DNA from 3 places in the Rhizobium sp. NLR8a genome. Region 3 is predicted to be linked to each of the others. Evidence: predicted binding sites of a transcription regulator. Region 3 holds the regulator's gene; each other region holds the start of a gene.
The links. Region 3 encodes LexA, which represses DNA repair genes until DNA is damaged. Its sites were predicted from a motif close to TGTTCNNNNTGTGTTCNG; they were not measured.
Positions count from the first base shown of each region.

Region 1: the regulator LexA is predicted to act here: its motif matches at 4,005-4,022, upstream of HJC04_RS11530 (helicase-related protein).
Region 2: the regulator LexA is predicted to act here: its motif matches at 5,651-5,668, upstream of HJC04_RS16965 (PA0069 family radical SAM protein).

Region 1 covers NZ_JABDWI010000005.1:209,849-217,416, forward strand. The annotation lists gene phaR (polyhydroxyalkanoate synthesis repressor PhaR) at 1-350, opposite strand, end outside; gene HJC04_RS11510 (acetyl-CoA C-acetyltransferase) at 587-1,768, shown strand; gene HJC04_RS11515 (beta-ketoacyl-ACP reductase) at 1,838-2,563, shown strand; gene HJC04_RS11520 (YMGG-like glycine zipper-containing protein) at 2,945-3,205, opposite strand; gene HJC04_RS11525 (DUF3309 family protein) at 3,233-3,388, opposite strand; gene HJC04_RS11530 (helicase-related protein) at 4,185-7,364, shown strand; gene HJC04_RS11535 (RNA-binding S4 domain-containing protein) at 7,367-7,568, shown strand, end outside.
Region 2 covers NZ_JABDWI010000008.1:169,084-176,651, reverse strand. The annotation lists gene HJC04_RS17000 (cell wall hydrolase) at 1-509, shown strand, start outside; gene HJC04_RS16995 (AtpZ/AtpI family protein) at 782-1,117, shown strand; gene HJC04_RS16990 (F0F1 ATP synthase subunit A) at 1,181-1,933, shown strand; gene HJC04_RS16985 (F0F1 ATP synthase subunit C) at 2,002-2,229, shown strand; gene HJC04_RS16980 (F0F1 ATP synthase subunit B) at 2,307-2,930, shown strand; gene HJC04_RS16975 (F0F1 ATP synthase subunit B) at 2,934-3,428, shown strand; gene HJC04_RS16970 (ribonuclease HII) at 3,568-4,257, opposite strand; gene HJC04_RS16965 (PA0069 family radical SAM protein) at 4,424-5,581, opposite strand; gene HJC04_RS16960 (glycosyltransferase family A protein) at 5,722-6,240, shown strand; gene HJC04_RS16955 (hypothetical protein) at 6,652-6,987, shown strand; gene moaB (molybdenum cofactor biosynthesis protein B) at 7,068-7,568, opposite strand, start outside.
Region 3 covers NZ_JABDWI010000007.1:204,218-211,785, reverse strand. The annotation lists gene kdsA (3-deoxy-8-phosphooctulonate synthase) at 1-426, opposite strand, end outside; gene HJC04_RS15340 (VOC family protein) at 423-1,319, opposite strand; gene lexA (transcriptional repressor LexA) at 1,515-2,234, shown strand; gene HJC04_RS15330 (ComEC/Rec2 family competence protein) at 2,215-4,647, opposite strand; gene gltA (citrate synthase) at 4,937-6,226, shown strand; gene lpxB (lipid-A-disaccharide synthase) at 6,254-7,423, opposite strand; gene HJC04_RS15315 (LpxI family protein) at 7,420-7,568, opposite strand, start outside.

The DNA of each region.
Region 1 (7,568 bases), on a different contig from region 3:
TTTACCTGTTCGCGCATCTGTGCCTGCTGTTCGCTGAAGGCGCGCATCGAATGTTCGAGGAAGCTCGGCACGACCATCTGCATCTGGTCACCATAATAGGTGATCAGCTGGCGCAGGAAGGAGATCGGGAGCAGCGTGTTGCCGGTTTTCGATTCCTGCTCGAAGATGATCTGCGTCAGCACCGAATGGGTGATATCGTCCCCGCTTTTTGCGTCCTGGACGGTAAAGTCTTCGCCCCTCTTTACCATCTCCGCCAGATCTTCCAGCGTCACATAGGTGCTGGTGCCTGTATTGTACAGGCGGCGATTGGCGTATTTCTTGATGACAATCTGACCCTCATGCTTCGCCATATCAGTCTCCTGAACCCCCGTCTGATTTATGGATCTTCCTCCACTTCAGACTGTAAACGCAAAAGAAGGCTGGTGACAATCTCTTTGTGCGTTGCGGCAAACCTTTAGCAGATCAAACGAATCGGCGTTGACTGCTGCCGCGAAAATGGCGGCGGCCGGTCTTCCCGTTTGACTTGTGCTCAAAGCTTTGCCAGTTTCCCCTTATGTAAGTGGGACGAAAAACGAGGAGCCTCCCCATGAGCAATTCATCCGTCGTCATCGCCAGCGCAGGTCGGACAGCCGTCGGCTCGTTCAACGGCGCTTTTGCAACGGTCCCCGCGCATGAACTCGGCGCGGCCGTCATCAAGGGGGCGCTCGCGCGCGCCGGCGTCGATGCCGGCGAGGTGGATGAGGTGATCCTCGGCCAGGTGCTGGCCGCGGGCGAAGGCCAGAACCCGGCCCGCCAGGCGGCGATCAAGGCCGGCCTTCCGAAGGAAACGACGGCCTGGGGCGTCAACCAGCTCTGCGGCTCGGGCCTGCGCGCAGTCGCGCTCGGCATGCAGCAGATTGCCACCGGCGACGCCAGGATCATCGTTGCCGGCGGCCAGGAATCCATGTCGATGGCGCCGCATGCCGCGCATTTGCGCAGCGGCACGAAGATGGGCGACATGAAGATGGTCGACACGATGATCAAGGACGGCCTCACCGACGCTTTTCACGGCTACCATATGGGCATCACCGCCGAGAACGTCGCACGGCAGTGGCAGCTGTCGCGCGACGACCAGGATCAGTTCGCCGTCGCCTCGCAGAATAAGGCAGAGGCGGCTCAGAAGGCCGGCCGCTTCACCGACGAGATCATTCCCTACATCATCCAGACACGGAAGGGCGACGTGACCGTCGATTCCGACGAATATATCCGCCACGGCGCGACGCTCGAGGCGATGGGCAAGCTTCGCCCCGCCTTCGACAAGGAAGGCACGGTTACCGCCGCCAATGCCTCCGGCCTCAACGACGGCGCTGCCGCCGCCGTGCTGATGAGTGAGGCGGAAGCGACCCGGCGCGGCATTCAGCCGCTTGCCCGCATCGTTTCCTGGGCAACGGCCGGCGTCGATCCGTCGATCATGGGCACCGGCCCGATCCCCGCGTCGCGCAAGGCGCTCGAAAAGGCCGGCTGGTCTGTGAACGATCTCGATCTTGTGGAGGCCAACGAGGCCTTCGCGGCACAGGCTTGCGCTGTCAGCAAGGATCTCGGCTGGGATCCGTCGATCGTCAACGTCAATGGCGGGGCGATTGCGATCGGCCATCCGATCGGCGCCTCCGGGGCGCGCATTCTCAACACGCTGCTGTTCGAGATGAAGCGCCGCGGCGCGAAGAAGGGCCTCGCCACGCTTTGCATCGGCGGCGGCATGGGCGTCGCCATGTGCTTTGAAGCACTTTAAATAGCATGCAATCCGTCATTGATTGAAATGCCGCCACGAGCGGGCGAAAACACAGAGGGGGAGCGGAACATGAGCAGAGTGGCTCTGGTCACCGGAGGTACACGCGGCATCGGCGCAGCGATATCCATGGCGCTGAAAAATGCCGGCTACAGGGTTGCGGCCACTTACGCCGGCAATGACGAGAAGGCTCATGCCTTCCACGACGTCACCGGCGTTGCGGTATTCAAATGGGATGTTTCAGACTACGCTGCCTGCGGTGAAGGGATCACCAAGGTCGAACGCGAGATCGGGCCGGTCGAGATCCTCGTCAACAATGCCGGCATCACCCGCGACGCAATGTTCCACAAGATGACGCCGCAGCAGTGGCACGAGGTGATCAACACCAACCTGACCGGTCTGTTCAACATGACGCATCAGGTCTGGAGCGGCATGCGCGACCGCGGCTTCGGCCGCATCGTCAATATCTCGTCGATCAACGGCCAGAAGGGCCAGATGGGCCAGGCGAACTATTCGGCGGCCAAGGCCGGCGATCTCGGCTTTACCAAGGCGCTTGCCCAGGAAGGGGCTGCGAAAAACATCACCGTCAATGCCATCTGCCCCGGTTATATCGGAACGGAAATGGTGCTTGCCGTGCCGGAGAAGGTACTGAATGAACGCATCATTCCGCAGATCCCGGTCGGCCGTCTCGGCGAGCCCGAAGAGATTGCCCGCTGCGTTACCTTCCTCGTCTCCGACGATGCTGGTTTCATCACCGGTTCGACGCTGACGGCCAATGGCGGGCAATTCTTCGTTTAAGATAGGACGAACGTGTGTCGATTTGCAAAGGCGCGTTGCAGAACGCGCCTTTGCTTTTGTTCGGGAGGGCAGAAGCGGTTGCCGGTGTTCCGGTCTCGATCAACCCGAATCATGGCCGGCATTCGCTGCCGCGAGCGATCTCCGCTACCAAGACAAGAGATGAGACCGCGGTTGTCAGGAAAGCCGCGGCGACGAGAATGACGACGGTGGAATTGTCGGGCGATGGCGCCTGCCCTGCGCGTACGAGGTAAATATGCGGCTAGCTAATGGGCGTTGGTGGATTTGACTTTCATGACCGATCGTTAACGTCACGTTGACGGACGTGTCGGCAAAGAAAAACGGGCGCAGAAGCGCCCGTTGGGAGTCCGATATGTGATGCGATCAGTAACGGCAACGCGCCTCGTAGCGGCGGCCGTAGCGATCGCGATAGATGCAGTAGCCGCGGCGTTCGACCGACTGGCCGATGAGAGCGCCGGTCAGGCCGCCGGCAACGGCGCCGACTGCGGCACCGCCCCAGCTGTTGGTGACGGCACCGCCGATGACTGCACCGGTGCCGGCGCCGATCGCCGTGCCCTGCTCGGTCGCGGTGCAGGATGCGAGAGCGCCCACGAGCGCGCCGATAAGAACAATCTTCTTCATCATGTCGTAACTCCCCAGGTTAGTCGGGCTTTAGATGCGGCCCATTAGTACAAGGATAATGATAATGACCAGAACTAGCCCCAAACCGCCGGAAGGTCCATAGCCCCAGCCACGGCTATAACCCCAGTTCGGCAGGGCTCCGATCAGGAGCAGAATGAGGATAACGAGAAGTATCGTGCCAAGCATGGTGTTTTTCCTTCATTTCATCTGCAATCTGAATGGACAAGAAACACACATTGGCGATTTTTGTTCCCGGTTGGGCGCGCGAATTAGGATGCGACGCGATTCATGGTTTGTGATCCGTCACCCCTGACAAATGGCCCGTATGGTTAAAAAGACATTGAATACAACATGTTGCGGCGAACAAAGCAGGAAGATCACGATGTCTCCGATTCGTCGGTGATTCGTTCCGTTTTTGATCGGTCCGACGGGCAAGCGGGTCAGGCTTAAGGCTGTGTGAATTTGCTCGCCGGAAGATTAACACCGACGTGACGAGATCTTGCCGCCTGCCCCGCATCTAGCGGGCGGAACATGACGACGCCACCAGATATGGCCGTGAACGAAAGGGGAAAGCAGAGCAGTCGGCGATTCGTCGCCGATTCGTTCCGGATTTGATCGAGACGTTAATTTCGGCGGATTTTTCCCTTGGCAAAAAGCGAATGACAGACCTCCGGCAGGGTCACAAAATGCGAACCGGAGAGAGTCCCGCGATTCAGCATTTAGTAGGAAAAAGTGATTCAAAATCAATACTTAGCCGTGAACAAAAGCTGAATCAGCAGGAGTCAGCGATTCGTCTCTGATTCGTTCTCACGCTGTTCCGAATCGGAAATGCGGACCGTCCGGACGACTCGCAAAAGTCGCAATCCCCGACGCATTTTGAAATCTGCCCTTGCGTTTGCGGCAGTAGCTGTCCATGTGTTCTGTGCCTCCATCGAGATGGCAAAACTTTTCCCGGGGCGCGCCTGCCTCACTTGCATGGACCATGACTCTGACTTCGCAGCCGATGATTCTCAGCGGGCGCGGTGTGACCGCGGTGCTTGGACCAACCAATACCGGCAAGACCCATTATGCCATCGAGCGCATGGTCGCACATGGGACCGGCGTGATTGGCCTGCCACTCAGGCTTTTGGCCCGCGAGGTCTATACGCGGGTGGTGGAGAAGGTCGGCTTGCAGAACGTGGCTCTGGTCACGGGCGAAGAAAAGATTTCGCCGCCCAATGCGCGTTTTTCCGTTTGCACGGTCGAGGCGATGCCGCGGGAGACCAAAGCCGCCTTTGTCGCGATCGACGAGGTCCAGCTCGCCGGCGATCTCGAGCGTGGCCATATCTTCACCGACCGTATCCTGCACCTTCGCGGCCGGGATGAGACGCTGCTTCTGGGCGCGGGGACAATGCGGCCGATCCTGCAGCAGATCCTGCCCGGCGTCACGATCGTCGAGCGGCCACGGCTTTCGCATCTCCTTTACGCCGGGCAGAAGAAGATCACCCGGCTGCCGCAGCGCTCGGCCATCGTCGCCTTTTCCGCCGATGAGGTCTATGCCATCGCCGAGCTCATCCGCCGGCAGCGCGGCGGCGCGGCGGTCGTGCTGGGGGCGCTGAGCCCGCGCACCCGCAATGCGCAGGTCGCGCTCTATCAGGCGGGCGACGTCGAATATCTGGTGGCGACCGATGCGATCGGCATGGGCCTCAACCTCGACGTCGATCACGTCGCCTTCGCCCAGGACCGGAAATTCGACGGCTACCAGTTCCGCAACCTCAATCCGGCCGAGCTCGGCCAGATCGCCGGCCGCGCCGGGCGGCACGTGCGGGACGGCACCTTCGGTGTCACCGGCCAAGTCTCGCCCTTCGACGAGGAAGTGGTGCAGCGCATCGAGGGACATGAATTCGACAACGTCAAGGTTCTGCAGTGGCGCACGACGGAGATGGATTTCTCCTCAATTCAGTCGCTGCGCGCCAGCCTGGAGGCCGGGCCGCGCGTGCCCGGGCTGACGCGGGCGCTGCCGGCGGTCGATCAGCAGGCGCTCGAGCAGCTTTCGCGCTATCCCGAAGTGATCGATCTCGCCGACAGGCCGGCCCGCGTCGAAAAACTCTGGGAGGCTTGCGCGCTGCCCGACTACCGGCGTATCACTCCGGCCCAACATGCCGATCTTATTTCGACCCTCTTTTCCGATCTCGTGCGCTATGGCACGGTGAACGAGCAGTTTCTTGCGGAGCAGGTTCATCGCTCGGATCGAACTGATGGGGAAATTGACACGCTTTCGGCGCGAATCGCGCAGATAAGGACCTGGACCTACGTTTCGAATCGGCCCGGCTGGCTTGCCGATCCGACACATTGGCAGGAAAAGACGCGGGAAATCGAAGATCGATTGTCCGATGCGTTACATGAAAGGTTGACGAAACGCTTTGTTGATCGCAGGACATCTGTGCTCATGAAGCGCCTGAGAGAGAATGCGATGCTGGAAGCTGAAATCAGTGTGAATGGCGATGTCTTCGTTGAAGGACATCATGTAGGGCAGTTGAGCGGATTCCGTTTCACCCCGGTGGGGGGAACGGATGGACCGGATGCCAAGGCGGTTCAGGCTGCGTCGCAGAAGGCGCTCGCGCTCGAGTTCGAGGCCCGTGCGGCCCGGCTGCATGCCGCGGGCAATAGCGATCTGGCGATCGGTTCGGATGGCTTGATCCGTTGGCTCGGCGATCCCGTGGCGCGGCTTTCCGGCAGCGATCACGTCATGCGGCCGCGCGTGATCCTGCTCGCCGACGAGCAGTTGACGGGCAATGCCCGCGATCACGTCGCCGCCCGTATCGAACGTTTCGTCAATCATCACATCAGCACGGTATTGAAACCGCTCGATGATCTGTCGCGCGCCGAGGATCTGCAGGGCCTCGCCAAGGGACTTGCCTTCCAGCTGGTCGAAAATCTCGGCGTGCTCTTCCGCCGCGACGTCACCGAAGAGGTGAAGTCGCTGGATCAGGAGGCTCGCGCCTCCATGCGCCGCTACGGCGTGCGTTTCGGTGCCTATCATATCTTTGTTCCGGCCCTTCTGAAGCCGGCACCTGCCGAACTGATCACGCTGCTCTGGGCGTTGAAGAACGACGGTCTCGACAAGCCGGGCTACGGCGATCTCATCCCCGTGCTTGCCGCCGGCCGCACCTCGGTCGTCACCGATCCGAGCTTCGAGCGGATGTTCTACAAGCTCGCCGGCTTCCGCTTCCTCGGCAAGCGCGCCGTGCGCATCGACATTCTGGAGCGGCTTGCCGATATCATCCGTCCGCTGCTGCAATGGAAGCCCGGTCAGAGCAATCGTCCGGAGGGCGCCTATGACGGTCGCCGTTTCACGACGACGACGGCGATGCTGTCGATTCTCGGGGCGACGCTCGAGGACATGGAAGAGATCCTCAAGGGCCTCGGCTATCGCGCCGATGCCGTGAAGGCGGAAGAGGCGTCGGCCCATCTTGCGGCGCAGGACGCGGCTTCAGCCCCTGCCGCCTCCGCGGAAACATCCGCGGAAGCGGCAGAAAAAGCCGATCACGATGATGCCGACGGAGCGACGGAAGAGGCTGTTTCCGAGCCGACCCAAGCCGAGCCGGCTTCGACGGCGGCCGACGTCCCCGCCACAGAAGCGAACGACAGCAACACTGCGGCCGAAGTGACCGAGGCAACCGCTTCGGCAGAGACTGCCGCCTCCGGGGAAGCTGGCGAGCCGGCGGAACCGAAGCCGGTTCTATTGTGGCGTCTCGGCGGCCGCAATGACAACCATCGCCAAGCACGTGGCGGCCATGGCGAACGCCGGGGCGGCCAGAACCAGGAGCGCGGCGAACGCAATCGCCGTCCGAACGGCGGTGAAGGCGGCGAAGGCAATCGCGGCGGCGACGGGCGCGACAACCGCCACGGCCGCGGCAAGGACGGTGGCGGCCGTGACGGTGGCAGACCGCAGCAAGCAAGGGGCGAGCGCAAGGACCAGCCGCGCGGTGATCGTCAGGACCGTGGCGATCGGAAGGACCGCGGCGAGCGGAACGATCGCAATGACCGTAACGACCGCAACAACAATCGCGGCGCCCAGCCGCTGCGCTTCGAGGCCAAGCCGCCGCGCAAGGAGAAGCCGATCGATCCGGATTCTCCCTTCGCCAAGCTCGCAGCTCTCAAGGAACAGATGAAGAAGTAATCATGGGCGGGGAGACACAGCCGGCAAGCGGTTCGCGCCAGCGCATCGACAAGTGGCTGTTTTTCACGCGCATGGTGAAGTCGCGCTCGCTGGCCCAGAGTCACGTCCAGTCGGGGCACGTGCGCATCAACGGCGAGCGCTGCAGTCACCCGAGCCAGATGGTCAAGCCGGGTGACCGCGTCGAACTGACGCTGGAGCGGCGCG
Region 2 (7,568 bases), on a different contig from region 3:
ATTCGATCTTGACCGAACCCGAGAGTGGCCGCTTCGTCCCCCAGATCGGTCCGGGCGATCACGCCTGGGCCGCAAGCGTGCTGCCGCCGAGCGTCTTTTCCGCCCGCGAGCAGCAATGCCTTGCCTCCGGCATCTATTTCGAGGCGCGCGGGGAATCGGTGAAGGGCCAGGCGGCCGTCGCTCAGGTTATCCTCAACCGCGTTCGAAACCCCGCCTATCCCAAGAGCATTTGCGGCGTCGTCTACCAGAATGAGGATTGGCGCAACCGCTGCCAGTTTTCCTTCGCCTGCGACGCCATCAGGGACCGGGTGAATTCGCAATATCACTGGCGGGTGGCCCGCGACGTGGCCATGGCAGTGACATCAGGCAAGATCTGGCTGCCGCAGGTAGGTTCGGCAACACACTACCATGCCGTCTATGTCAGGCCGAAATGGGCAAAGACCATGGAGAAGGTCGGCCGCATCGGTCTCCACGTCTTCTATCGCACCTATGGTGGCGGCTGGAGCTGAGATAAAGCGCTGGGGCCAGGCCGATTTTTCGCCCCCAAAAGCGGATTCTTTCCGTCGAATTTGCGCGCTCGGCCGGAAATCGACTTATCCCTTTGATTTCACGAATTTATTTTCTGGCTGGACAGAAGCCGTCTACGCCTTGACTATACCAAGCCCTAAAACTATGTTGCGCGCGACTTCAGAACGGGCCGGAAGGGTCTCAACCTTCGCGTCCGGGGTCCGAATGACCGGGGTAGCGGGAGTGCGGGCGACGGGCAGGCGAGGAGAGATCCATGGCGGATGACCGCGAGGAAAGTCTTGAGAAGCGCCGTGCGCAACTGGGAGCGGAACTCGCGACCAAGCGCGCTGAGGCGGGAGTGGAACAAGCAAGCGAGGCCCAAGCCGAGGTAAGCCGCAAAGGTTATGCCCAGGCGATGAAGCTCTCCAGCGAGTTCATTGCCGCAATCGTCGTCGGTGCCGTCCTTGGCTATCTTCTCGACCGTTTTGTTGGCACGGCGCCTTGGGGGTTGATTGTTCTTCTGCTTCTCGGATTCTGTGCTGGCGTTTTGAACGTGCTGCGTTCTGCGGGGGTGGTGGCCCACCCTCTGGACAAGGACGATAAGAAATAGAGGGCCGGTCCCGGTCCAGTGCAATGACCCCGCGTCCTGCGGGCCAAAGAGAGAGAACAAGCGGTGTCTAGCGATCCGACTCATCAGTTCCTGATCCAGAAGATTGTCCCGATCGAAATCGGCGGAATTGATTTTTCGTTCACCAACGCATCGCTCTTCATGGTCGCTTCGGCAGCCGTTGCCGCCGGCTTTCTTTATTTCTCGACCTCGAACCGCGCCATCGTGCCGGGTCGCTCGCAGTCGGTCGCGGAAATGTCCTATGAATTCATCGCCAACATGCTGAAGGAAGGCGCGGGCAAGCAGGGAATGAAGTTCTTCCCGCTGGTCTTCTCGCTATTCATGTTCGTGCTGACAGCGAACTTGCTCGGCATGTTCCCCTATTTCTTCACGATCACCAGCCAGATCATCGTCACCTTCGCGCTGGCGATCCTCGTCATCGGTACGGTGCTCGCCTACGGTTTCTATAAGCACGGCTTCCACTTCCTGAATGTCTTCGTGCCCTCGGGCGTGCCGGGCATATTGCTGCCGTTGGTCGTCGCGATCGAAATCATTTCCTTCCTGTCCCGTCCGATTTCGCTGTCCGTTCGTCTTTTCGCCAACATGCTCGCCGGTCACATCACGCTGAAGGTGTTCGCAGGCTTTGTCGCCTCGCTTGGAACCCTTGGTGCCGTCGGTATCGGCGGCGCCGTTCTTCCCCTCATCATGACCGTCGCCCTGACCGGTCTCGAGTTCCTCGTCGCCTTCCTTCAGGCTTACGTCTTCGCGGTGCTGACTTGCATGTACCTCAACGACGCAATCCATCCGGGCGGGCACTAAGGATAACGACAACGACGTCTCCAGGGCGTCAGTCATTCGCCGCAACAACCATTTCAAAGGAGTTCAACATGGAAGCGGAAGCAGCAAAGTTCATCGGTGCAGGCCTGGCTTGCTTTGGTATGGCCGGTACGGCTCTCGGCCTCGGCAATATCTTCGGCAGCTACCTCTCCGGCGCTCTGCGCAATCCGTCTGCCGCTGACAGCCAGTTCGGCCGTCTGGTATTCGGCTTCGCCGTTACGGAAGCTCTGGGCATCTTCTCGCTGCTCGTCGCTCTCCTCCTCCTCTTCGCTGTCTGATATCGGCGAATAGATGGATCACGGCCTGCGACCGCAAGCCGTGATCCTTTGCATTTGCAGTCCACCTGGAGGTGAGCATGTTTTTTGTGACCCCGGCTTACGCTGAAGAAGCACCGGCGGCAGCGACCGGCACGGATGCGCACGCCGCTCCGGCCGCAGGCGAGGTCCATACCGAGACCGGCGTTGCCGAAGGCGAACACGCCCGCGGCCCGTTCCCGCCTTTCGATTCGACGACCTACGCATCTCAGCTGCTCTGGCTGGTGATTACGTTCGGCGTCTTTTACCTCCTTATGCAAAAGGTCATCGCGCCGCGCATCGGGGCCATCCTCGATCAGCGCCACACGCGCATCTCCCAGGACCTGGAAGAAGCAGGCCGCCTGAAGGCGGAAGCCGACGCCGCCGTCCAGACCTATGAAGGCGAACTGGCCGCTGCCCGCGCCAAGTCCCACGCGATCGGCTCCGCCGCCCGCGACGCTGCCAAGGTCAAGGCCGAAGAGGATCGCCGGACCGTCGAGGCGAGCCTGTCGGAAAAGATCAAGGCTGCCGAAGCCCGTATCGCCGACATCAAGGCCAAGGCTTTCGCCGACGTCGGCACCATTGCCGAGGAAACGGCGGCCGCCGTCGTCGAACAGCTGATCGGCAGCACCGCTGCTCAGGCAGATGTCGCCGCCGCCGTCGCGGCAGCCAAGAAGGAGGCTTGATCGATGGATATTTTTCACCTCGACGCGACTTTCTTCGCCTTTGTCGGCCTCATCCTTTTCCTGGCGCTGGTCGTCTATCTCAAGGTTCCGGGCATGATGGCGCGCTCGCTCGACGACCGAGCCGACCAGATCCGCAATGAACTGGCTGAAGCCAAGCGCCTGCGCGAGGAAGCTCAGCATCTGCTCGCCGAATACCAGCGCAAGCGCAAGGAAGCGGAAGCGGAAGCCGCCCATATCGTTGCCGCAGCGGAGCGCGAAGCCGAGATGCTGACCGCCGAGGCGAAGAAGAAGACGGAAGAATTCGTTGCCAACCGCACGGCGCTCTCCGAGCAGAAGATCAAGCAGGCCGAGGCCGACGCGATGAAGGCGGTGCGTTCCGCCGCCGTCGACCTGGCGATCGCGGCCGCCGAGACGGTGCTCGCCAAGAAGGCCGACGGCAAGGTCCAGTCCGAGCTCTTCGGCAACGCCGTCGGACAGGTCAAGACGCGGCTCAACTGAGCGGTTCTGAATAGAATGAGAAAAAGGCCGGGCATGTCCTGGCCTTTTTCTTGTTGATAGCGCTTGTTTTTGCTTGGCCGCGTGCGGAGCTGCAGTGCGGCGTCCCTGATCGGCAATTGCCGGCCCTTTCTTTTGCAGCCTATTCGGAAATCAACTCGTCCATCTCAGGACCGTCCTCGCCGTTGCGCAGCGGCCGAAAACTCATCCGGTGCAGTGAGCAGGGGCCGTGCTTCTCGATGCCGGCGCGGTGCTGCGCCGTTCCGTAGCCGGCATGCGCGGCAAAACCGTAATCGGGAAACACGTTATGCGCCCTCGCCATCATCCGGTCGCGCGTCACCTTGGCGACGATCGAGGCGGCGGCGATCGAGACCGAGCGGGCATCGCCCTTGACCACCGCCTGTCCGGGGCAATCGAGGCCAGGCGGCACGTCAAGCCCATCTGTCAGCACGTAGCTTGCGGGAATGGCGAGGCTGCAGATGGCGCGACGCATCGCGTCCAGGCTCGCCTTGCGAATGTCCGTCTCGTCGATGCGGGTCGAGCTGGAGGAGGCGATGGAAACCGTCGCGGTCGCCAGGATCTGCACGAAGAGTTCCTCGCGCCGCTGCGCCGAGAGCTGCTTGGAATCGTTGAGGCCCTCAGGGATGCGCTTCGGATCGAGAATGACCGCAGCGGCCACCACAGGCCCCGCCAGCGGCCCGCGGCCTGCCTCGTCGGCGCCGGCGACCGGCCAGTGACCGGCCTTGCGGGCTTTGAGCTCGAGCTTGAAATCCGGCACGAGAGGGACCGTGTCGAAAAGCAGGGGAGAATCGGGTGGCGTGCGACGTTTCATGCGGCTGAACCTCGCACGCCAACCCGATTTCCCGCAAGTCCCCGGATCAGGGCGGCGGCCGGGGACGGTCCGGCGGATGGTGGCGGTCAAGGCCATCCGCAGGAATTGCGCTCGGGGCTCGAAACAGGGCAGTTTTTCTGAGCAGCCGATGCGCAAGCTTAAAAAATCAGAGCAGCGACAACTGCACGCCGCTGCCATCCGGTGGCACGAACAGATCGTCGCGCAGCGGCACGCTGCGCCGCGTCAGCTCGAAGCGTTTCGCCGCCATTTCGAAACGCCGGGCGATCTGCCAGGCATAGGGGCCGGCACCCTTCATGCGCTTGCCGAATTCGGCGTCGTAATCCTTGCCGCCGCGCATCGAGCGCACCAGCGACATCACGTGCCGGTAACGATCGGGATAGTGCTGCAACAGCCAGTCGCGAAAGAGCGGGCTGACTTCGAGCGGCAGTCTGAGGATCACATAACTCGCCTCGGCGGCGCCGGCAGCCTTCGCCGATTCGAGAATGCGCTCGAGCTCGTGATCGTTCAGCGCCGGGATCAGCGGGGCGGCCATGACGGCAGTCTGGATGCCTGCCTCCGAGAGCGCATGAATGGTCTCCAGCCGTCGCGGCGGCGTGGCGGCGCGCGGCTCCATCGCCCGGGCAAGCTTGCGGTCGAGCGTGGTGACCGAGATGCCGACGCGCACCAGGTTCTTGCCGGCCATCTCCTGAAGAATGTCGAGATCGCGCAGGATCATCGCCGACTTGGTGACGATCGACACCGGATGGTTCGCCTTGTTCAGCACCTCGAGGATGCCGCGCATGATGCGCCATTCCTTCTCGATCGGCTGATAGGGGTCGGTATTGGTGCCGATCGCGATCACCCGCACCTTGTAGCCCGGCTTGGCGAGTTCCCGCTCTAGCAGCTTGGCCGCATCGGGCTTGGCGAAGAGCTTCGTCTCAAAATCGAGCCCCGCCGAAAGCCCCATATAGGCGTGCGTCGGCCGGGCGAAACAATAGATGCAGCCATGCTCGCAGCCGCGATAGGGATTAATCGAGCGGTCGAACGAAAGATCCGGAGATTCGTTGCGGGTAATCGCGGTGCGCGGCTTTTCGATCTGCACCTCGGTCCTGAACGGCGGCAGCTCTTCCAGCGTCTGCCAGCCGTCGTCGAACGTCTCCCGCTGCAGCGCTTCGAACCGCCCTGTCGGGTTCAGTCCCGCTCCGCGCCCGCGCCGCCGGTCGCCCTCGACCCTGAGACCGGACGACACGATCATCGCATCGGCAATATCTGCCGTATTGGCAGGCGCGAATGCGGCCTGCCCTGCCAGGGACTGCTCTCTCATCGGATTCTCCCGCAGCGAAAAGCCGTTGCCTCCGCCCGTTTGTGATGATTAAATTCCTATCGGCAAAACGAGAACAATGCAAGAACAAAATCAGGAAAAGGATGCTGGCAAAAAATTGTGCGGCGCATTATGAATAATCGATGTTGACGGTTGTTCTCGAATGCCAGGATCAGGAATCCGAACTGGCGCAGACCTTATCGGTATTGGTGGCAGGCGCGGTGGAAGGGCTCGTCAGCGATGTGATCGTGCTCGATCACGGCTCGCGCGACGGCACCTCGCGGGTCGCCGACGCCGCCGGCTGCCGTTTCCATTCACAATGGGATATCAAGGATATCGTTCGCTCGGCCCGAGGCGAATGGCTGCTCTTCGTCGAGCCGGGCGCCAGGCCGCAGGCCGGCTGGATCGATGAGATCGCCGAGTATGTGGCGCTGAACAAGACGCCGGCGTGCTTTACTGCGTCGCGCGGCTATCGACGCCCCTTCTTCCAGCGCGTCGCCCGCGCCCGGCCGCCGCTGGAGCTTGGGCTGTTGATGCCGAAGAACCAGGCGCTCGCCACCGCCAGAAGCGGGATGCCTGTTGCCGACTTCGCCAAGGGCCAGAAGCCGCGCAAGCTCGCAAGTGAATTGATTCCTTCCTGGGTGGCGCGTGCCGCGCGGTAGAATGCCCATCCCTGCATCGACGCTGTCCGAAAAAGTGCCCCTCACCCTAACCCTGCCCCTTGAAAACGGGGAGAGGGGACGTGCCCGGCGAGAGGTTGGTGGTGATGGCGAGGTTGCGGCATGGTTCCTTCGCTCCGTTTACGGGGGTCCGAAGGACGTCGAGACCAGTGGCTCGACCCCGGTCGGTGGCGGCAGCCGGATGAGGGGCTGGTCTCGCCGCAAGCGCGCTTTGGTGATTGCTTCCCATCATCGCGCAAAGATGGCGCCCAATCGGATTTCGCGCTATAATTCGTCCATGGCGCCGCCGAAGCGCCGCGCTTCGCAACGGGTGCCGTGGAATGCCGGTGAACGGCAGAACAGGTCGGCGAAAAACTCCTCTTCTGCCGGGTTCCCGGCGAAAGGAGGTGCGTCATGCCAGGCGGTAGTATCCACGGCGTACGCAGTATGATCTGCGGCCTGCTGGCCGTCATATTGCCGACATTGGCGATCGCGCATCCGCATTCGGCAGCATCGCAGACGATGCTCAGTTGCGCAGGTCGATCCGACGTCGTCAGTTTCCTCGACCAGAATTTCGGTGAGAAGCTCACCGCCGTCGGGCTGGTCAATCAGAACGCCGTTCTTGAGGTCTATGCCGCCAAAAGCGGCACCTGGACGCTCGTGGTCACGGATATCCACGGCATAAGCTGCATCTTGCTGTCGGGTGATGGCTGGGATTCGATGCCGGCTCTGCCGGGCATTGCCACATGACAAATGCCAGCGCGTCGGCGCCGAAAGTCTGAATCGGATTTTCGACGGCGCGACCGCGGCGCTGGAACGGCAGCTCCAGTCTATTTCTGCGCGCCGCGTTTCAGATGCTCGTCCAGGCGCGGCATGATCTCGACGAAATTGCACGGCATGCTGCGATAGTCGAGCTGTGCTTTCAGTATGCCGTCCCAGGCGTCCCGGCAGGCGCCGGGCGAGCCGGGCAGGGCGAAGATGAAGGTGGAGTTGGCAACACCCGCGGTGGCGCGCGACTGGATCGTCGCCGTGCCGATCTTATCGTAGGAAATACGGTGGAAGACGGCGGAAAAGCCGTCCATGCGCTTTTCGAACAGCGGCTCCACCGCCTCGGGCGTCACGTCTCGGCCAGTAAAACCGGTGCCGCCCGAGGTGATGACGACATCGATCTCCTCCCGCTCGGTCCAGGCTTTGACCTGGGTGGCGATTTCCTCCCGGTCGTCGGGCACGATCGCCCGCTCGACCAGCCTGTGGCCCGCCTCGGCAATCCGCGCCGCCAGCGTATCGCCGGACTTGTCCGTCTCCGGCGTGCGCGTATCCGAGACGGTGAG
Region 3 (7,568 bases):
GACGGCACGGCCGGTCCTTGCGGCGGCGATCAGTAGGTCGGTCTGACGGCAGAGGAAGGCCGGGATCTGCAGGACATCGACCACCTTGGCCACCTCGGCGCATTGCTCGGCCGTATGGACGTCGGTTATGACCGGAAAGCCGAATTCCTTCTTGAGGTCGGCAAAGACCTCCATGCCCTTTTCCAGGCCGATGCCGCGCTCGGCCGAGAGCGAGGTGCGGTTGGCCTTGTCGAAGGAGCTTTTGTAGACAAGACCCATGCCAAGCTTTGCGCAAAGCTCCTTCAGCGTGCCGGCGACCATGAAGGCGTGGTCCCGGTTCTCCATCTGACAGGGGCCGGCAATCAGCGACAGGCGGGCGGTATTGGAAAAGGTGACCTGACCTTCGCCTTCGCCGATCCTGACTTCGGAATTCGTGTCGGTGCTCATCGTGTTTCCTCGAAGGCGAAGAGCGCACCCTGCCCGGGCGTAGACTTCACCAGAATGCGATTGTTCTTGCGCGTGAATGTGATCCCGTTAGCACCCAAATGCGCTTCTGTCACGGCAAGATCGGCGACGGTGAAGAGGATTACCCGGCCGCGCAGACCACGATCGGCGGATGAGACGGCAAGCTCGAAATAGGCCTCCAGCCCTTCGGGCGTCATCAGGCTGATCTTCGCATTTGATGCCGCGATATTCACGCCGAAACCGGTTTTCTCCGCCGCCGCCTGCCCTATCGCAAGCCCGACGAAGGCGGCGAATGCCGCCGGGTCCGGCGCACAAAGCGCGATCTCGGCAATGCCGATCACGCCATTGGCATGCGTCTCCAGCGCGGCGCGATCTGTCGGGAAGGAATTGATGCGCTGGCAGGTAAAGAGAAAGAAATCGGGTGCGCGCAGATCAGCTGCAAAGGCCAGCTTGAAGCTGCCGACGGTCTCCGAACCATCCGGCATCCGCATCGGCCGGCTGAATTGCAACATCTCGCCGGCGCTCGCGCCGTTGCTGACGAAGCGCTTATGATCGAGGCCGGCATCCTCGCTGAGGAAGGCCAGCGCAGACAATCCCTCCTCGCCGCAGCGGAAGCGGAAGGCGCGATTGCGGGCGATGAAGACATTGCCGTGGCGGGCCGCTGCCTCGCTCTCCTCGACGCTCGCCACGCCAAGCGGCTCCAGATAGGTCTTGTCGGCGAAAAAGACGCAGGCATTCTCCGTTCCGAAGGGATGGCGCCCATCGGCGGCGACGGTGAAACCGAGCTTGCCGAGCCTCTCACGCGCCAGATCGATATTGACCACCGGCAGCACGACGTGATCCAGCGGATGCGACTTGGCGGAATGCGCGTTCATGATATCCTCCTGAAAGGGGCAAAGATGTGCGACAGCCCCTCCCCGAATGCAAGCGATGTGCGCCAATCCCGTCGAATGAAATTAAAAATCTCGACGAGTTGGCCCGAAGTTTTACGGAAATTTAGCTACTTGCGGAACACATATGGAACATATAGTGTCTGTTCTGGATTTGTTTCAATCAGGGGTCTGACGTCGATGCTCACGCGCAAACAACAGGAGCTTCTCCTTTTCATTCATGAGCGCATGAAGGAATCCGGCGTCCCTCCCTCCTTCGACGAAATGAAGGATGCCCTGGATCTCGCCTCGAAATCCGGCATTCACCGCCTGATCACGGCGCTCGAGGAGCGCGGCTTCATTCGCCGCCTACCGAATCGCGCCCGGGCGCTTGAAGTGATCAAGCTTCCGGAGGCCTATAACCCCAGCCTGCAACAGCGCCGCGGTTTTTCGCCGAGCGTCATCGAGGGCAGCCTCGGCAAACCCCAGCCGGTCGCCGCCCCCGCTGCCGCAAAGCCGGTCGCCGACAACGGCAACTCTGTCTCCGTGCCGGTCATGGGAAGAATCGCCGCCGGCGTTCCGATCTCGGCGATCCAGAACAACACGCATGACATCGTCATTCCCGCGGACATGCTTGGCTCCGGTGAGCACTACGCGCTGGAGGTCAAGGGCGATTCGATGATCGACGCCGGCATCTTCGACGGCGACACCGTGATCATCCGCAACGGCAGCACCGCAAGTCCCGGCGACATCGTCGTTGCCCTCGTCGACGACGAGGAAGCAACGCTGAAACGCTTCCGCCGGAAGGGCGCCTCGATCGCGTTGGAAGCCGCCAACCCGGCTTACGAGACCCGGATTTTCGGGCCGGACCGCGTCAAGGTGCAGGGCAAGCTCGTCGGCCTCATTCGCCGTTATCACTGACAGCAGCCGGACCGGATTCGGTAAAACTGTCTTTGCGCCAATCATAGGCGCGATGGCGCATCCATGGCCGCGATAGCGCCTCGAATGCGGTTGCGACCTGCAGGCCGGCATCGGCGAAGCGCAATTCGACGGAACCGGTCCTGCGGAGCGTCTCGCCGGTGAAGAGCGTCCCGCCTGAACGGCAGCTGTTGAAACGCAGGCGGACCGAGGTCACGACGATATCGGCCGTATCGCAGGCCGGGCCGAGATAGGCGGCATTGTCGATGACGGTGACGATATGGCCATTGCCGAGTCGTGATGTGCACCACGCCTTCTTGACGCAGGAAAACCGGTTTGCTTCACCGCCTGCTGCGGCTGCCCGCATCGCTGCGCTCGCTTCGTTCTGCTGATCGCGGGAAAGCCTGACTCGGCGGTCTTCTCCTTCCGGCGGGATAGCCGGACCATCCAGCATCTTCGGTGGAACATGTGTCGGCAGGACCAGCGCTCGCTGCCACTGGTCGAAGATGAAATCCGGCGGGTTTTCACGGTTGGACGCGATTGCCTCAGCCGCAACGACCGCAACCAGACCACCATCCTCCGAAATCACCAGATCCGGCGGGCGGGGAGCCGGCAGCAGCAGTACGGTGAGTGTCGAGACGGCGATGATGGATGTGCCGACATGGCGCAGCCGGGTGCGCAGCAGCGTCAGCAGCAGAAAGCCTGCCACCGCCACTGCGAAATACCAGGCGGGCAAGCGGCCGATGCCGATATCGCCGCCCCAGCCGGACACCGTCTTGGCAACCGCAATCACCAGATCGAGGCCGAATCCGACCACCGTCCAGAGCGGAGCATCCAGCCCGAAGGGCATGAGCAGCATCGCCAGCAGCCCGGCCGGCATGACGATGAAGGAGATGATCGGCATCGTCGCAAGGTTTGCCGGCAGGCCGTAAGCCGTCAGGCGATGAAAATGCTCGATCGAAAACAGGGCGGTGGAAAAACCGCCGATCAGCGAGGTCAGGAAGACGCCGCCGAAGAAACCGGCGACGACAACCACCGGCCTGATGATCGGCAATTTCAGGAAAGCGTTTTCACGGACACGCCTGTCCTTCCACAGCTGATAGCCCGATACCAAAGCCAATGTCGCGGCAAAGGACATCTGAAAGCTCGGTCCCAATACTTCCGAAGGTGAAATGGCGATGATGATGAGCGCAGAGAGAACGACATTGCGCAGGCTGATCGACGGCCGATCGAAGAAGACGGCAATCAGCATGATGGTCATCATGATAAAAGCGCGCTCGGCCGAAACCCCGAAACCGGAGATCAGGTAATAGGCGGTGACGGCCATGAGCGCACCGGCGGCGGCGATCTTCTTTGTCGGATAGGCTTGGGCGACGCCGGGAAAGAGGCAGAGCAGCATGCGGAAGCCGACGAAGAAGATGCCGGCCGACAGCGCCATGTTGAGGCCCGAGATCGCGACGATATGGGCAAGGCCGGACTGGCGCAGCGCCTCCGTCGTCGTCTTCGAGATGGCGCGCCGTTCATCCGTCACCAGAGCAGCGGCAAAAGCGCCGGTATCGCCGGGCAGGATCGATCTTATGCGGTCGCCGATGCTGCTGCGCAGCCGGTAGAGCCATTCGAGCAGAGCGTCCGACGTCGAGCTGGCCGCCTGCGGGCCTGCCTCCAAGTCGAGTTTCTCCGGCGCACCATAGAAGAAACCGTTGGCACCGATGCCGTCGAAATAGGCACCGAAGGAGAAATCGTTGAGCGCGGGAAGTGCGGGGCCCGCCGGCGGTGTCAGCCGTGCCTTGCCGGTGATGATGTCGCCGATTTCGAAAGGCGCATCGGCGCCCCGGACGATCGCGGTGATGCGTCTCGGCGGCCGTTTCAGCTCCGGAGCCTCGGTGCCTGTGACGGCAAGAATGTAGCGCCAGCGCCCGCGGCCGTCCCCTTCCCGCCGTTCGACACGGCCGGTCACCGTCGTCGTCACGGATGAATCGAGGATCACCGTCGAAGCCCGCCAGCTCTCAAACTGAGCCGAGAGCATGCCGCCGGCGAAAAGTGCCAGCGCCATCAAACTTGCGCGCAAGGCCGGCCGGCTGGGACCGGTGAGGAAAACCGCGGCCGCCGACACCAGCAAGCAGAGCAGCGATGGAACGAGGGGCAAATCCGATGCCGCAAGAAACCAGAAGGCCGAGCCGGCTCCGAGGAAGACCGGCGAGAACAGCAGCATTCGGCCATAATCGGCCTCTTCGCCCAGCATGTAGGCTCCGGCAGGCAGCGATTGCCGGGCGGCGGCCAGCAGCCGATGACGCAACGGGGTCTGCGACTGCGTCCTTACCGATTGAGTCACCACCGCAGGCGCAGGAAAATTCGGCGGATCGGCAAGGCCGGCGCCCACTTGCGGCCGCAATTCGGCTGTCGTCTGTTCCTGCATGCGCCGCCCAAAATGCCCCGCGAAGTCGCCAGAATGCAACCTTCACGCAAATCCGGCAAGAATAATCGGTTGAAATACGAAGGAAAACCCAAAGGAGCAAAAGGCAAGTCGAATCATCGGCTTCCGTTATGCGTGCGGCTCATCGCTGCGGTGCCTAAAAGGTGATGCCGCAATGCACAAAATGCCATCACGGTAACTTGGCATTAGCGTCACGATCATATAGCTATCGGAAAGGACGCTTAACCCCTATGGCGCTTTTGTGGCGCCACCGACATTTCGGAGGATCAGCATGACGGATCAAAGCGCTACAATAAAAATCGGTGACAAATCAGTCGACCTCGCCGTTAAAAGCGGCACGATCGGCCCGAGCGTCATCGACATCGGTGCCCTCTACAAAAACACCGCTTCCTTCACTTACGATCCGGGCTTCACCTCGACCGCATCCTGTGAATCCAAAATCACCTATATCGACGGTGACGAAGGTGTGCTGCTGCACCGCGGCTATCCAATCGAGCAGCTTGCCGAGCACGGCGACTTCCTCGAGGTCTGCTACCTCCTGCTCTACGGCGAACTGCCGACGGCCGCGCAGAAGAAGGACTTCGACTATCGCGTCACGCACCACACGATGGTGCATGAGCAGATGAGCCGCTTCTTCACCGGCTTCCGCCGTGATGCGCATCCGATGGCTGTGATGTGCGGCTGTGTCGGCGCCCTGTCGGCCTTCTATCACGACTCCACAGACATCACCGATCCGCACCAGCGCATGGTCGCCAGCCTGCGCATGATCGCCAAGATGCCGACGCTTGCCGCTATGGCCTACAAGTATCATATCGGCCAGCCCTTCGTTTACCCGAAGAACGACCTCGACTATGCGTCGAACTTCCTGCGCATGTGCTTTGCCGTCCCCTGCGAGGAATATGTGGTCAATCCGGTGCTTGCCCGCGCCATGGACCGCATCTTCATCCTGCATGCCGATCACGAGCAGAACGCTTCGACCTCGACCGTCCGTCTCGCCGGTTCGTCGGGCGCCAATCCGTTCGCCTGCATCGCTGCCGGCATCGCTTGCCTCTGGGGCCCCGCCCATGGCGGCGCCAACGAAGCGGCTCTCAACATGCTGACAGAAATCGGCACCGTTGACCGCATTCCGGAATATGTCGCCCGCGCCAAGGACAAGAACGATCCGTTCCGGCTGATGGGCTTCGGCCACCGCGTCTATAAGAACTATGATCCGCGCGCCAAGATCATGCAGAAGACGACGCATGAAGTGCTTGGCGAACTTGGCATCAAGGACGATCCGTTGCTGGAAGTTGCGATGGAGCTGGAGCGCATTGCGCTCACCGACGAATATTTCATCGAGAAGAAGCTCTATCCCAATATCGACTTCTATTCCGGCATCACGCTGAAGGCGCTGGGCTTCCCCACCACCATGTTCACCGTGCTCTTCGCGCTTGCCCGCACCGTCGGCTGGATCGCCCAGTGGAACGAGATGATCGAGGATCCGGAACAGCGCATCGGCCGTCCGCGCCAGCTCTATGTCGGCGAACCGAAGCGCGACTACATCCCGGTTTCGAAGCGCTGATCGCTTCAGAGCTCAAAAGAAACCCGGTCAGGAATGGCCGGGTTTTTTCTTGTTCAAAACGTCGAGAAGGATTTCGGCGGCCTGTTCGCCGGGCGGCTTTTCCGTCTGCATGCGCTGCCAGATGAGCTCGTAGCCTTCCTTCATCGCCTTAAGCTGATAGGTGTCGGCCGACAGCCTTTCCATCCAGCGCGCAAGGCTTGCACCGCGAACGACATCGTTCAGATATTCCGGCACGACCGGGTAATCGGCGATCAGGTTCGGCAGCGCACCGGTCCAGGTCTTGATGCCCGATGTCAGCATGCGCATGATCCAGTCGACCTTGTAGGCGGAGACGACGGGAACGTCGGCAAGGGCGAGTTCGAGAATAACGGTTCCGGACGCCGCCATGGCCGCATCGGCCTCGGCAAAGGCCTTCCATTTTGCTTGCGCGCCGACGACGATTTCCGGCTTTACCGCCCACGCCGCCGTGATTTCGTGGACAAGCGCTTGCCTGTGCGTCACCGTCGGCAGAATGAAGCGTGTCGGCCCATTGCGGGCGACGAGTTCATTCGCGGCGATCTCGAAGTAAGGCAGAAGCTTCTGGATCTCGGAGGAGCGCGAGCCAGGAAGAAGCAGGATCGGACCGTTACCTGGCTGCCTTCCCAGGCGCAGGCGACGTGTCTCCAGCAGCGCTGGGTCGGCGACCAGACGATGCCCGACGTAGGTCGTCGCCGGCCCATTGAGGCGCTGCATGGCTGCCGGTTCAAAGGGCAGGACGGCAAGCACGTGATCGACATAGGCGAGCATGCGCGTGGCGCGATATTCCTTCCAGGCCCAGACGCTCGGACAGACGTAATTGACGACCGGCAGATCGGGCAACGCGGTGCGCACGCGCTTGGCGACGCGATGGGTGAAATCGGGACTGTCGATGATGACAAGGATATCCGGCTTTGCGGCGACGATCTCAGCCGTGGTTTGACGGATCAGGCCAAACAGCCTTGGCAGCCGGCTCAGCACCTGGGTGATGCCCATGATCGACAGCTCGGAAAAATCGAACAGGGATTTCAACCCCTCCGCCTGCAGCCCCTCGCCGCCAACGCCGACAAGTTCCACCGGCCCGCTGTAAATCCGCTTCAGCGCCGCGATGAGATCGGCGCCAAGCAGATCGCCCGACACTTCCCCGGCAATGACGGCGATCTTCAGCGGCGCTCCGTTCATTCGAGCCCCCATGCCGGCAGACCACGATCGATGCCGCAGACGAACAACCCAGCCTCGTCGGCGGCGCTGATGACCGCGGTCCGATCAAGCACCAGCGAGCGACCGGCCTCGATTGCGATGCCGGCAAGGCCGGCTTTCGCAGCGT